2 regions of the Halonatronomonas betaini genome follow, and region 2 is predicted to be linked to the other one. Evidence: riboswitches for the same ligand, from Rfam matches in the RefSeq annotation. Region 2 holds a riboswitch; the other holds the start of a gene.
What was found. A riboswitch is a leader RNA that binds a small molecule or an ion and turns the genes downstream of it on or off. The one in region 2 is predicted to bind FMN.
Positions count from the first base shown of each region.

Region 1 (7,539 bases), on a different contig from region 2:
TACTTGAATAGATTTTAAGGGGGAGTTAAAAAATCGAGCTTAAGGGTACTATTAATAGAATGATTGGTGGATTTGTTTTTGTCCATTTAGATAATGGAGAAGAAAAACGCTGTAAACCTAGAGGTAGAATTAGAGAAGAAATGTATCCAGGAGATAGAGTTGTTGTCAAAGAGGAAATGGTTGAAGAGCTTTTGCCCCGGGAAGACTTACTGATGAGACCGAAAGTTGCAAATGTAGACCAGGTTTTGCTTGTTCAGTCACTTAAAAATCCTGAAGTGAATTTTAAATTACTGGACAGGTTTTTGATATTAATTGAATCTCTAGATTATAGTCCTGTAATTGTTATTAATAAGACTGATTTAGTAGATGAAATAGATCCAGAGATAGATGATGCAATAAATGCATATAAAGATGCAGGTTATAATGTTTTTCTGACAAGTGTAAAAAATGGTACAGGAATGATTGAGGTTAAAGATGCCATTTCTAAAGGTATAACAGTGCTGGCAGGGCCATCAGGTGTTGGGAAAACTGCATTATTAAATACTTTGATACCTGGTGCTAACTTAAAGGTTGGCGATATTAGCAAGAAACTTAAGAGGGGAACCCATACTACCAGGGAAGTAAGGTTACTTAAGATGAATAGCGATGGTTGGATTGCTGATACTCCAGGCTTTTCAACACTTGAATTAGATGGCATTGAAGCTGAAGATTTGAAATTTTATTTCCCTGAGTTTAGAAAGTATTTGAGTAATTGTAAATTTAATAACTGTAATCATATTCATGAGCCAGGCTGTTTAATAAAAGAAAAAGTTGAAGAAGGCGAACTTGCCAGTTCAAGATATAAATCATATAAGACATATTTTGAGATGTTAGAGGAAAGGGGAAAGCAATATGATTAAAATTGCTCCATCTTTGTTAGCCTCTGATTTTACCAGGCTTGCAGAAGAGGTTAAAACTATAGATAATGCGGATATGCTTCATTTAGATATTATGGATGGTCATTTTGTTCCTAATTTGACTTTTGGACCAGGAATTATATCTGCTCTGAGAGATAAGACTGACCTGGTTTTCGATACCCATTTGATGATTTCTAATCCTGAAGATTATATTGAAGAATATGCTGAAGCAGGTAGTGATTATATAACTTTTCATATTGAAGCGACAAATCATAGCCATAGATTGATTCAACGGATTAAAGAATCAGGTTGTAAAGCCGGTGTATCTTTAAATCCAGGGACTTCTTTAAAAGAGATTGAATTAATTTTGCCTGATTTAGATATGGTTTTGATAATGTCAGTTAATCCAGGTTTTGGTGGTCAGAAATATATTCCACAGATAACTGAAAAGATTGCCAGGCTTAATTCTATGATAGAAGAATTAAATAATGATGTGGCAATTGCAGTTGATGGAGGAATAAAACTTCATAATGTCAGTGAAGTAATTGAGGCCGGCGCAGATATAATTATTGCTGGTTCTGCAATATTTGGTTCTGAAAATCCTTATGAAATGATTAAAAAGTTTAGAGCTGCTGGAGAGTAGCAGTTTTTAGGCTGACTTTACAGTGTTTTTAATTTATGATAAAATATGTACAGTTAATATGTATAGTTAATTGGTTTTAAAAATGAATATTATGCTGACGGGGAGTGGTGAAATTCCATACCGGTGGTTAAAGTCCACAAGCCCAACGGGGTTGAATTGGTGAAATTCCAATACCGACAGTTAAAGTCTGGATGAGAGTTAGCCTTGCAAGAGATATCCAGGCCTTCCCTATAATTAGGAAGGCTTTTATTTATGTCTGATTATTTACGAAATGCTGGAGGGGAGTAGTTTTTATGGAGTTTAGAGATAAGGATTATAAATATATGGAAAGAGCCCTGGAACTTGCTAGAAAGGGAGAAGGTTTTGTGAGTCCTAATCCACTGGTTGGTGCTGTCATCGTAAAAGATGATAAAATCATTGGTAAAGGTTATCATTCTGCTTTTGGTGAAGATCATGCTGAGGTTATGGCTATTGATTCAGCAGATACTGATGTTAAAGGGTCTGATCTCTATGTTAATTTAGAGCCCTGCAGTCATTATGGGAAAACACCTCCCTGTTCTTTAAAAGTGATTAATTCTGGAATTAAAAGGGTTTTTATTGCTAATGGAGATCCTAACCCTAAAGTTGCAGGTGGTGGAATATCTCAATTAAAAGAAAAGGATATTGAGGTTTATGCAGGATTGATGGAAGAAGAGGGCAGAAAATTAAATGAATCATTCTTTCATTTTATGGAAAAGAAAAGACCTTTTTATAATCTGAAGGTTGCTCAAACTATTGATGGTTATATTGCTGCGCCTGGTGGTGATGCTCGCTGGATTTCTGGTGAAAAATCCCGGGAATATGCACATTATTTACGCCATAAGTTAGATGCTGTTTTAGTTGGTAGAGGAACTGCTGAGCTTGATGATCCTCAATTAACAGTTCGGCATTTAGATGGAAAGGTGAGTCAGCCAACCAGGGTTATTCTTGATAGCAACCTAAAAATTTCTCTTGAATCAAAATTGTTTAAGGAAGCCAGAAAAGGTAATTATCTTTCAGATATTTTAGTTTTTACTGGACCTGATGTCGATGCTGTAAAAAAATCAAAATTTCAAGAATTACCTGGAGTGAAAGTAATCGAGCTTGCTTTAAATGAAGATAATCAGCTTGACCTCGATGATCTATCAAGAGAATTAATAAATTTTGATCTAATTAATATTTTGTTAGAGGGCGGCAGTAGAATTAATTATTCTTTTTTAAAAGCAGGTTTAATAGATAAATACTATATTTTTATTTCCCCGAAAATCCTTGGTGGTAATGATGGTATTCCTGTTTTTGCCGGTGCTGCACCAGATAAAATTTATAAATCTGAAAAAATTAATATAGATAAAACTGAAAGATATGGTGAAGATATTTTGATTACAGCCTATCCTAAAAGAGGTGAAAGTTAATGTTTACCGGTATTGTCAGGGAAATTGGTACCCTTCAGGCAATTAATAAAGGTGGCAGCTCATATCAACTTGATATTAAAGCTGAAAGGGTTGTAGAATCTGCAGGCAAAGGTGACAGTATTGCTGTTAATGGTGTCTGTTTAACTGTTGTGGCTTTTACAGCAACTGGATTTAAGGCTGATGTAATGCCTGAAACTCTTAGAAAAAGTAATTTAGGAGATCTCAGTCTTGGCAGTCAGGTTAATTTAGAGCCATCATTAGGGGTTAATGATTTGCTGGATGGGCATATTGTGACCGGCCATATAGATGGTACAGGAAATCTCTTAAAAATAAAACCTGAAAAGAATGCCAGAGTATTATCTATTGACTATCCTGAAGAATTAGGAAAATATATCGTTGAAAAAGGCTCAATTGCAGTAAATGGAGTAAGTTTAACTGTTGTTGAAGTTAATGATAAAGTTTTTAAAGTTTCTCTAATACCAGAGAGCTGGTCTGAGACAACTTTTTATCTGAGTAAAATTGGTGACACTATAAACCTGGAAACTGATATACTTGGCAAATATATTGTGAATACAACAGAGAATTATCTAAAAAATAGTGGTGGAAGTAATGATAAATCAGGTTCTTTAACTAAAGAAAAATTACAAAAATATGGATATGACCTATAATTTAAGGGAGGATAATAATGGATAGAATAGAAGATGCAATCCAGGATATCAAAGAAGGTAAAATGGTAATAGTTGTAGATGATGAAGATAGAGAGAATGAGGGAGATCTTTTGATGGCTGCTGAAAAGGCTGATAAAGAATCGATTAATTTTATGATTAAAGAGGGCAGAGGCCTGGTCTGTGCTCCACTGGAAAAAGAAAGAATAGAAGAATTAGAAATTCCTCTTATGACAAGTAATAATACTGATCCTCATCAGACTGGTTTTACTGTTTCAGTTGATCATGTTTCCACAACAACAGGTATTTCAGCTGAAGAGAGGGCTAAAACTATTCAGGAGTTAGTGAATCCTGAAAGTAAACCAGGAGATTTTAATCGTCCTGGACATATATTTCCACTGAAGGCCAGAAAAGGTGGAGTTTTAAGAAGGGCCGGTCATACAGAGGCGGCTGTAGATCTGGCTAAATTAGCTGGATTGAAACCTGCTGGTGTAATCTGTGAAATCATCAAAGATGATGGTTCGATGGCTAGATTAGATGATCTAGAAGAATTTGCTGAGAAATTCGATTTAAAATTAATTAGTATTGCTGATCTTATAAAATATAAAAAGAAAAGGGAAAAGCTAATTAATTTGGAAGCTGAAGCTGATATGCCAACTGAATATGGCGAGTTTAAGATTCGGGTCTACTCAACTATGGTAGATAATATGGAACATGTGGCAATTTTTAAAGGAGATTTACATGATAAGGAGAATGTATTAACAAGGATCCATTCAGAATGTTTAACTGGTGATGTATTAGGTTCTAATCGCTGTGACTGTGGCGAGCAACTTCATAGAGCTATGGAAATGATAGAAGAAAATGGCGAGGGTGTAATTGTATATATGCGCCAGGAAGGCCGGGGTATCGGTTTAGCCAATAAAATAAAGGCCTATCATTTACAGGATGAAGGAATGGATACTGTTGAAGCCAATATCGCTTTAGGCTTCCCTGCTGATTTAAGGGATTATGGAATCGGCGCTCAGATTTTAATTGATTTAGGAATAAAATCTATTAAATTAATAACTAATAATCCGAAAAAGGTTGTTGGTCTCGAGGGTTATGGTCTTGAAATTACTGATAGGGTACCTCTTGAAATTAGACCTAATAGAGATAATGAAGAATATTTAAAAGTTAAAAAGAATAAGATGGGACATATTTTGCATAATTTAAATACAAATGAGATTAAAGATAATCCAAAGGAGGATAATTAAAATGTCTAAAGTATATGAAGGTAAACTGTTAGGTGAAGGCTTAAAAGTTGGAATTGTAATTGCTCGTTTTAATGAATTTATTTCAAGCAAACTGCTTTCAGGAGCAAAGGATGCTTTGATCAGGCACGGAGTTGAAGCTGAAGATATTGACATTGCCTGGGTTCCAGGTGCTTTTGAAATACCACTAACTGCTAAAAAGATGGCAGCCAGTGATAAATATGATGGTGTAATTTGCCTTGGTGCAGTAATTAGAGGGGCAACACCTCATTTTGATTATGTCTGTGCTGAAGTTTCAAAGGGTATTGCTACAGTCGGTTTAGATACTGAAAAACCTGTAATGTTTGGGGTAATAACTACTGATACAATTGAACAGGCTATTGAGAGAGCAGGCACTAAGGCTGGCAATAAAGGTTTTGAAGCAGCTGTTGGTATGCTGGAAATGGCCAATCTATTAAATCAGTTTTAATAAAATGGGCTCTGATAATTGTCAGGCAGTAGTTGTATTAAATGGAGAATTTAACTCCCCTGATCACTTTTATAAAGATATTATTAATGGTTCAGATATTAGACTGGCAGCAGATGGAGGGGCCAGATTATTTGAAAGCTTAGGAATTGATCCTGGATATATAATTGGTGATTTTGATTCGCTGACTGAAGCTGAATTAGATTTCTGGAAGGAAAGACAGGTGACTTTAGAGCGATATCCTGTTGATAAAGATAAAACAGATGGTGAATTATCCATTGATTATTGTAATAGGTTAGAATGTGATACAATTATATTACTAGGTAGTATGGGTGGAAGGTTTGATCAGCAACTGGCTAATATTTATCTGCTTGAGTATTCTTTGAATCTTAATATTGATGCTGTCATTAAGGAAAAAGGTCTTGAAATTGGAATAATTGAAAAAAGCAAAGAAATTTCAGGTTATCAAGGCTGGCATTTATCATTATTGCCTTTAGATAAAAAGGTTGAGAATATATCACTTAGTGGAACTAAATATGACATTGAAGGACTTGATCTATTAAGAAGTTATACCAGAGGCATTAGTAATAGAGTCGTTGGGGATGTTTTTAAGATAAAGGTTGGTAAAGGTAGATTAATCTATATTTTACATGATGATAATTCTAATTAGATACAGGTGAAAATATGCAATTAATTAAAACAAAAGAGATTGAGAATGAGATTGCCAGTAAGGTTCAAGAGGTTAATTTTGAGCTGCCTGAAGATGTTAAAAATGCAATAAGTGCAGCTTATGATAGAGAAAAAAGTGAAGTTGGCCGCAAAATTTTGAAACAGATTCTTGATAATTCAGAGATAGCTAGAAATGAGAGAGTTCCTCTCTGTCAGGATACTGGATTGGTTGTTGTTTATGCAGAAATTGGTCAAGATCTTCAATTTGATGGTAACTTAAAAGATGCCATTAATAAGGGGATAAGTAGAGGATATAGTGATGGTTATTTAAGGAAATCAGTTGTAAAAGATCCACTTGATAGAGAAAATACCGGCACTAATACTCCTGCCATTATTCATTATGATTTTATTGAAGGTGATGAACTAAAACTGGATATTGCCACTAAGGGTGGTGGCAGTGAGAATATGAGTCAGATAAAAATGATGAAACCAACTGTATCTCAAGATGAAATTATTGATTATATAGTCCAGGTTGTTCAGGAATCAGGTGCCAATGCCTGTCCTCCTTTGATTGTAGGTGTTGGAATTGGAGGTAATTTTGAAAAATCAGCTTTACTTGCTAAAAGGAGTCTTTTTGAAAGAATAGATAAAAGAAATCCTGATCCAAAGCTGGCAGTATTAGAGAAAAATATTCTTGAAAGAGTTAATCAACTTGGAATTGGTCCCCAGGGTCTTGGCGGAAATACAACTGCTTTAGGTGTTAATATCAAGAGTTATCCCTGTCACATAGCCAGTATGCCTGTTGCAGTTAATTTGAATTGTCATTCTGCTCGCCATATAAGCTTAGTATTTAATAAGGAAGGTAGATAGGATGAAAGAAATAAATTTGCCATTAGATAATAGTCTAATAAAAGAACTTAAGGCAGGAGATGAGGTTAGGCTGACAGGGACAATATATACTGCTAGAGATCAGGCTCATAAACGCCTGGTTGAGGCCCTGGAAGCAGGCGAAGAGCTCCCATTTGATATTGAAGGAACTGTTATTTATTATGTTGGTCCGGCCCCTAATAAACCTGATAAAGCAATTGGATCTGCCGGTCCTACAACCAGTTATCGAATGGATCCATTTGTTGAACCACTGTTAAAGGCTGGTCTTAAAGGCATGATAGGTAAAGGTGCAAGATCTGAATCTGTAAGGGATGCTTTAAAAAAATATGATGCTATCTACTTTGCCGCTGTTGGAGGGGCTGCAGCTTTAATAGCTGAACATATAAAAGAAGCTGAGGTTATAGCTTATCCTGAATTAGGACCAGAAGCTATCAGGAAATTATATGTTGAAGGTCTTCCATTATTTGTTGTTAATGACGTAGAAGGTAATGATTTATATGAGCAGGGACAAAAGGAATTTTCAAATAATAATTAGGGGGAGATATTTTGGATATTTATCAGAAGTCATTAAAATTTCATGAAGATAATAAAGGTAAGATAGAAATTAAAAGTAAGGTCGAAGTTAATAATGC
Region 1 is NZ_JADPIE010000003.1:310,529-318,067, reverse strand. It holds gene pknB (Stk1 family PASTA domain-containing Ser/Thr kinase) at 1-11, shown strand, start outside; gene rsgA (ribosome small subunit-dependent GTPase A) at 60-899, shown strand; gene rpe (ribulose-phosphate 3-epimerase) at 892-1,539, shown strand; FMN riboswitch at 1,629-1,746, shown strand; gene ribD (bifunctional diaminohydroxyphosphoribosylaminopyrimidine deaminase/5-amino-6-(5-phosphoribosylamino)uracil reductase RibD) at 1,833-2,969, shown strand; gene I0Q91_RS06985 (riboflavin synthase) at 2,969-3,637, shown strand; gene I0Q91_RS06980 (bifunctional 3,4-dihydroxy-2-butanone-4-phosphate synthase/GTP cyclohydrolase II) at 3,655-4,887, shown strand; gene ribH (6,7-dimethyl-8-ribityllumazine synthase) at 4,889-5,353, shown strand; gene I0Q91_RS06970 (thiamine diphosphokinase) at 5,358-6,020, shown strand; gene I0Q91_RS06965 (fumarate hydratase) at 6,035-6,889, shown strand; gene I0Q91_RS06960 (Fe-S-containing hydro-lyase) at 6,891-7,442, shown strand; gene I0Q91_RS06955 (NAD(P)-dependent malic enzyme) at 7,454-7,539, shown strand, end outside.
Region 1: it holds a riboswitch for FMN, as region 2 does, so the genes downstream of both, ribD (bifunctional diaminohydroxyphosphoribosylaminopyrimidine deaminase/5-amino-6-(5-phosphoribosylamino)uracil reductase RibD) here and I0Q91_RS09950 (ECF transporter S component) in region 2, are expected to answer to the same signal.

Region 2 (7,539 bases):
CAACTCTGCCTGGTTCCAGACTAAAAGTTGGAACACATTCAACAGCATCTATGATACCCAGACGGCCACTGGTACCTGCCCCAACATATATAATTCTTCCACCTTTGCGCATCCTGGGCACTATAGCCTCTACTAACCCTGTTATCTCTGGAATAGTTTCTGCCACCGAGTGAGCAACAGTTGCGTCTTCTTCATTAATCAGTTTGATTATTTCAGATGTCGATTTAGTATCAAGCTCCTCGCTGGCCGGGTTTCTTGTTTCAGTAATCTTCATATTCAGATTGTCATTCATTTAAAATACCTCCATTAAAATCTCGTCTAATATACATATTCTACACCAGAATAAAAAATCCTTTTTTTATTTTCATAATTTAATAAAAATATTTTATTATTAGTTTAAACCCATTACTAATACCTAAAATAAAAAAGCTGTCAGGCAATTAATCGGCCCAACAGTCTTTAGATATAATCAATATTAAACTTTATTTCTCAGAATGGAGCTCTACAATATCTTCATCCTCAAGCACAAAATCCTGAGCAACAGGCTGACCAGGAAATCTTGAAGAACCCCAGACACAGGCTTTTTTAAGATTTTCAGCAAAATCTTTATGAACCGCCCTGGCAAACTCAATTAAAGTAGTGCCCCGGGGCATTACAAAGGGACTATCCTTATCAGGCTCCCGTCCAGGCGCTTTACTATATATTCTGATTACGCCCAGTTGATTAAAAAATAGTTCAGGCAATCTCTCAACCCCTTTATCTTCAGGAACTGACACCAGCTCAAATTCAATCTCAGGATAAAATTCTTTTATTACATCAAGATTATCCTCTGCATCAGAATGGTCTATACCTGTAGCTATAAAAATTATATCCTCCCTGGTAAATGCTTTAACTCCCTCTGGAATATCTTCTGGCTCCCGCATTATTCTCTTAGACTTAAGAAATTCTATTGCTCCATCAAGCTGCTCAAGACATTTTGAAGATGCTAAAGATATTAAAACTACTGGAAGATCAGCTCTCTGAATTGCGCTGATCATTGGCCCAGGAACATCTTCAGGCACCAGTGGCGGTGTATCAATAACCTGTATCTGAATATTTTCATATGGAACCATCCCGGCAACAGGCAGTGATGTTGAAAATGGATAATTTGCCACAGTCACTTTAGCATTACTTAAAGCTCCAAGCAATGATGATTTACCGGTGTTTGGATACCCGAGCAAAATTAACTGACCTGCTCCTTCCGGGTCAATTTTATAGGGATTATAAGTTGATTTACTCTCTGATTTCTTTTCTTTCTCATCTTTTAGTTTTGATATCCTCTTTTTCAAATCTGCCTGCAACTTTTCTGTACCCTTATGTTTAGGCATTATAGCTAGCATTTCATTTAATGCTGCTATTTTTTCTCCAGGGGTTGAAGCTGAACGATATTCCTCCTCGGCCTCATAATACTGAGGAGGTAAATTAGCTGGCATAAAAAACACCTCCAATTAATATATCTTAATCTCATAAATTAACTACTTTAATAATTTATATTATTCCACCTTAAACCTCTATTTATTAACCTCTATTAATATAATTAAACGAAATATCCTAAAAACCTCCTTACAAATATAAAAGATGTGAAAAATTTAAAGAATTAAACGTCTAAAAAAAGGATTTTCAAGATTTATAATGAATTATAATAGTGGCCGGGTATCAATATTGAGTTTATATACATTTTTAAGATTAGCTTATAGCAAAACGAGCTTAGCCTACCTTCGTCAGATCTCTTAGCTTAGAGATATACAACACGAAGGGGGTTAATACTAATGAAAAAATTATATATAGCTATTACAACCGCTATGATCGTATTCGGTAGTGCCGTTCAGGTACTAGCTGATACAACTCACTGGGGCTAAATATAAATAAATTTACCCGGCCATTCTATATTGAAAGCGAGGTTTATTATATTATGAATAAAAAGGTTAAAATATATTTATCTTTTATTTATATATTTACTGCTATTCTAATAATTTCATTAGCTTTTAAAGAACAAGATATTCCAAATATATATAACTTATTGTTATTTGCAGTTTTATTTTTCATTTCCCATAATGCCAGCATATTTTTAATGTCTGGTCCAAAAATATTTACATCAATTAAACTTCCAATAATTTTGCCTGGAATAGCAATAATTGGGCCATTTTGGATAGGCTTATTATCTTTAGTTTTTTTAACTGAAATCAAAAATAATAAAAGATTCATTTGGTATAAATCTTTATTTAATAGATTCAATATATTTATTTCAATAATAATTTCTGGAGAAGTTTTTTTAATAACCGAAACATTCATCAATTCAGATTTTGTTTTTATAAGCTTTTTGTTTGCTGCTATAGCTTATTATTTAGTTAATAATATTTTAGTTTACATAGTATTAAAACTCTCTAAAGACACGAGTCCAGAGAGTATAATAAAATATTTTTCTTTATTAATTAAAAATGTATTTGTTTCATATGCTTTTGCAATTATATTATATACTGGTTACTTGAATTTTGGTAGTATATTTTTATTTCTTTCACTAATATTAATTTACATAATTAAAGACTTCTTCTATTCTAAACTCCAGCAGATGAATACTGTTACCCAGGTAGTTGAAAGTTTCCTTAAAGTAATTGACTCTAAAGATGATTATACAGAGGGACACTGCGAAAGGGTCTCTGAATATGCAGGTATCCTCTGTCGAAAAGCCGGTTTAAAACATGATCAGATAGAAAAAATAGTTAATATGGCAAAAATCCATGATATCGGTAAGATAAGTGTCCCTGATGAAATCTTAAAAAGTTCAGGTAGTTTAACAGATAAAGAATATGCAGAAATGAAAAAACATAGCCAGTATGGTTATGAGATTTTAGAGGATCTGGATATATTCAAAGAGGATTTAGATATCATTAAACATCATCACGAGAGATATGACGGTAATGGATATCCTGATGGTTTATCCGGTAAAGAAATCCCTGTTGGCTCAAGGATTCTTGCTATTTGCGATGCCTATGATGTTATGTCTACAGGTAGAGTTTATAAACCTGCCTTAACTAAAAAAGAAATTATAGCAGAATTCGAAAAATATTCAGGCAAACAATTTGATCCTGATTATGCTGAAATGATGATTGAATTAATAATAGAAGAGCAAATTGGAGGGATAATGACAGATGAAAAAGTTAAAAAAGCAAATTGAATCTATCGATGGAGTTATTTCCTGCAGATTAACTGGCGAAGATAACCTTGATGAGGTCCATATTATATCAGATGATACAAGGATGCCCAAAAGAATAGTCAGGGATATAGAAACTATTGTGTTAGTTGAAACCGGCGAGGAGTTAAATCATAAAAAAATCAGTATTGCTTCACTTAATAATTATAGTGACAGTAACAATGAAAGAGCGATAGAATTAATTAGTGTTTATCATGAAAATAATAGACCTATCTGCAATTACAAATTCAAAATCGGCAATGAAATGAAAAATGAATCTATTGAAGGCTCAAATGTCGAAGGGATTGCCTGGTTATCAGCTAAAGGAATGATAGAGGTCATAGAAAAGTATGAATTAATTAATGGCAATATTCAGATGGAAAACGTCTGTCTGACAGGCAAAGATGGCAATGCCGTCTTGGTTGAACTTCAGATCTTTTTAGGCAGAAATTTTCAGAGTGGCCAGAAATTATTAGGGGCTGTTTATATCAACAATAACCTTCCCCTTGCAGCGGCAAAAGCAGCACTTAAAGCCTTAAATAGACAGATTAATTATTCTGAACAATTGTAATCGGCTACCTTTCTAAAGCATCTCTTTTAATTAAAAAGATAACAAATATTAAATATAGCGCCATCAGAAAATAGTTGCCACCCTCAGGAAACTGAAATACCTCCTCAGTAAAATAATATGTAAAATTAAATAAAATAACTGCCAGCAAACTTCTGCCTGTCCTATTATAAATCCAGGTAAGCATAATTGCAAGAATTAAGATATTTAACTGATAAAACCAGAATTGCATAGAAATGATCGACATTGCAGAATGGCTTGTGCCTTCTATTAAATACAAAGGAAGACGCCAGATAATCATCGCCAGCCCAACTATAAGCCCTGATTTAACTGCTGACCATCCAGACTGGAGTTCATATAGGGCAATACCTCTCCAGGCCAGCTCTTCATATATTGCAGGAATTAACAACAACAGAATAAAAACTGGACCAAAATTAAACAAGCTATCAAATGATATCTGGGACAGATAGGATATCTCATTATTTAATACAAGGTTGCTAAACCCGGCTGTAATGAAATTAAATATAAATGGAAATATTATAATAAACACAGCCCATTTGATCGAAAATTTTCTGCTGGTAAATAACTCTTTTTGAATTCTATTTCTGCTCCTGGAGCTATAATTTACAAAAATAAATATTAAAGCAGCAGCTATTAGCAAAAACCTCCCTAACAAATAAGAGCCCATTACAAAATTACTCTCCACCATTGACTCCTGACTGAGAGCTCCTGGCAACCAACCCAACCAGCTTAAAACAATAGCCAGCCTGATAAAACCCATCCCCCGCTTTAGACCAATTGCATTTTGATTGAACTGGTTATTTCCATTCACAATTACAACCTCCAATTTCAATAGTTATTATATCTATAATTCACTATTAATTGAATTTATCCTGCAAAAAACCTCTGCTAAATCTGGCAGAGGTTATATTAGTTAATATTGCAATTTAATTTGATCTGTTACGGGCCAGACCGACACCTGGATTTTCATTACTGATAAATGAAACAAAGGGCTTATAAATTAATACTGTTAAAACTCCATTTAACCCACCTTTAAGCAGATTAAATGGTATTATTGATGGAACAATCATGCCCCTCACCACATCTGACGGTATCCCCCAAAAATGGACAGTAAAAAATAAGTTAGCAGGTATCATGACAATAGTCATTGCAATCACTCCAAGTGCCAGGCCTAAAATACCTCCTGCATATGTTCTGTGATGCTTATATATCAGCCCGGCTACTATAGCCAGTGTTCCACTGGAAATCACATGCATAATAAATCCAACCCAGCCACTGGCCGAGCTAACAGTTACAGCCTGCAGAAAGGCCACAACCACAGCAACAAAGAAACCTGATACCGGGCCATATAAAAAGGCGGCCATCAAAATTGGAACATCAGCCGGTTCATATTCTAAAAAAGGTGCCGATGGTATTATTGGAAAACGGATAATTGATAATAATATTACCCCTAATGCTGCAAGAACAGCAAGTCTAACCATTTTTTGAGTCGATGAATTCATATTAAAATTTCCTCCTAAAAATAAATAATCCCTGGATTATATCCCAGGGTTCAATAACCTTCTCCTATCCGGACTATACCGTCGGTTCTGGAATTACACCAGATCTGCTTTTTAAAAAAGCTCGTGGACTTTACCACCGGTCAGGAATTACACCCTGCCCTGAAGATTTATATTCAATTCTAATACCTACTTTATCATTGCCGATCTATTTTGTCAAGAAATTTGTAATCCAGTTTACATACATACCCCTACAGGGGTATTATAATGTAATTAGACTACCCTCAAGGGGTATCTACAAAAGGAGGAAAAATCAATGCAAGCATTATACGTAATTATGGCTATATTATTAATAATTTCATTCTTTTTTGACAGAGAAAAAACAATAAAATCTATTAACAGAGGCAAAAATAAGTTTATGAAAATCCTGCCAGGCTATTTAAAATTACTGGTTATCATCTCACTGGTATTACTATTTTCTGAAGATTTAATAGTCGAATATTTAGGTAATCAAAATATTATTCTCGGTAGTATAATGGGCTTAATCATCGGTTCAATAACAATGATGCCAGGCTTTATAGCCTATCCTCTGGCCGGAGTTCTATTATCAAGAGGAGTTAGCTTTATGGTTATTGCAGCATTTGTAACCACTTTAAAAATGGTTGGTATTGTAACCTATCCAGTAGAAAAAGAATATATGGGGGCCAAAGCTACAATTTATAGAAATATTGCAAGTTTAATCATTGCAGCTATTATAACAATATCTATGGGCTTATTTTATGGAGAGGTGTTATTCTAAAATGAAAAAGAAAAAAACTAACAATACATCTAATTATATTATTTTTGGAGCTTTCATTGGATTTCTTATCATTTCAAGAATTATCAATTTCGAACTTGGCATTGAAATGGGAGAAAATTTCTGGATTTTCGCCAGAGATATGATTCTAATCCTGCCACCGGCATTTGTAATTATTGGTTTATTTGAAATCTGGGTAGATAGAGAAACCATTGAGAATAACTTTGGAGAATCTTCTGGAATTAAAAAGCATATCTATGCAATCCTGTTAGCAGCTACAACTGTCGGCGGAACATTTGTTGCCTTTCCTGTTGCTAATTCACTTTATCATAAAGGGGCAGATTATAGTTCAATATTCACCTATATAACATCAGCCTCATTAGTTATGATTCCAATGAGTATTATGGAAGCTTCAATACTTGGATTGCAATTCACATTAATAAGAATTGGCATATCTCTACCCCTTGTTGTTATCAGCTCAATAATATTAGCATCATTATTTCAGCAATACCATTATCACTTACCAAGCGATGTTTAGTTTAAACTCTGCTTCTTAAATATTCAAGTATATCTAAAGGCATAGTCCTGCCTTCAGGAATTCTTTCTTCAAAGTTTTCCCTGGAATAAAAACTATTAAGAGCTTTTTCAAAATCCTGGTTAAATTCACCATCAACAGGTCCATCATATAAACCAAAGTCCACCAATAATTCCTGAACTTCAATCAATTGCTGGCCCTTTAGCTCGACATGATCCACATCACTTTCTAGAAAATATAAGTAGAAAAGATCCAATAAGCCGGCCAGCTTTTCTATTGGTTCAGGATGATCATCAACCCTTAAATCAATATATTTGTCAGTTAATCCACCATAACCGCCATTCTCCTTATATACAAGCAGAGCTGCTGCCTGCTGGCCTCTTGAATCTCCTCCAGCCGCCTGACCTGCCTCTAAAGCTTTTAATAATCTATCAGCAAGGCGACCCTCCGTTTTTTCAAAGGTCTTTGCCATCTCTTCAACTGTTTCTTTATTAACTAGAATATTACCCTGAACTGCAAAATTTTCTCCAGTTAAACCTCCGGCCCAATCAAGACATTCATCACCAGTAAAATTTGCTGACCGGCCCTTAATATCAACTATACCTAATTGCCGGTGTCTGGAACCATCATCCTGTTCAGTTAAAATTTCAATGACCTCTGATGGTGAATGACCCTTTTCCAGTAATTCTATTCCATCCGGTCCATAGGCTGGATTAGCAAGAGCCTGTGTTGCAATCGCTCCAACCCCGGCTTTAATATATGGTACAATAGCACCTGCAGCTAAAAATTTAGACTGTACCGCAACTCCAAGTTCTTCTGTCTCTGGATCAAACCCAATAATTGAAAATGTAGAAGTCTTTTTAGTTTTCATTAGTCTTCACCTCTATTTAG
Region 2 is NZ_JADPIE010000005.1:130,338-137,876, forward strand. It holds gene murQ (N-acetylmuramic acid 6-phosphate etherase) at 1-292, opposite strand, end outside; gene I0Q91_RS09925 (GTPase) at 483-1,472, opposite strand; gene I0Q91_RS09930 (hypothetical protein) at 1,987-2,331, opposite strand; gene I0Q91_RS09935 (HD-GYP domain-containing protein) at 2,525-3,214, shown strand; gene I0Q91_RS09940 (hypothetical protein) at 3,189-3,800, shown strand; gene I0Q91_RS09945 (CPBP family intramembrane metalloprotease) at 3,805-4,629, opposite strand; gene I0Q91_RS09950 (ECF transporter S component) at 4,745-5,320, opposite strand; FMN riboswitch at 5,373-5,491, opposite strand; gene I0Q91_RS09955 (hypothetical protein) at 5,634-6,116, shown strand; gene I0Q91_RS09960 (permease) at 6,118-6,651, shown strand; gene I0Q91_RS09965 (DUF1028 domain-containing protein) at 6,653-7,519, opposite strand.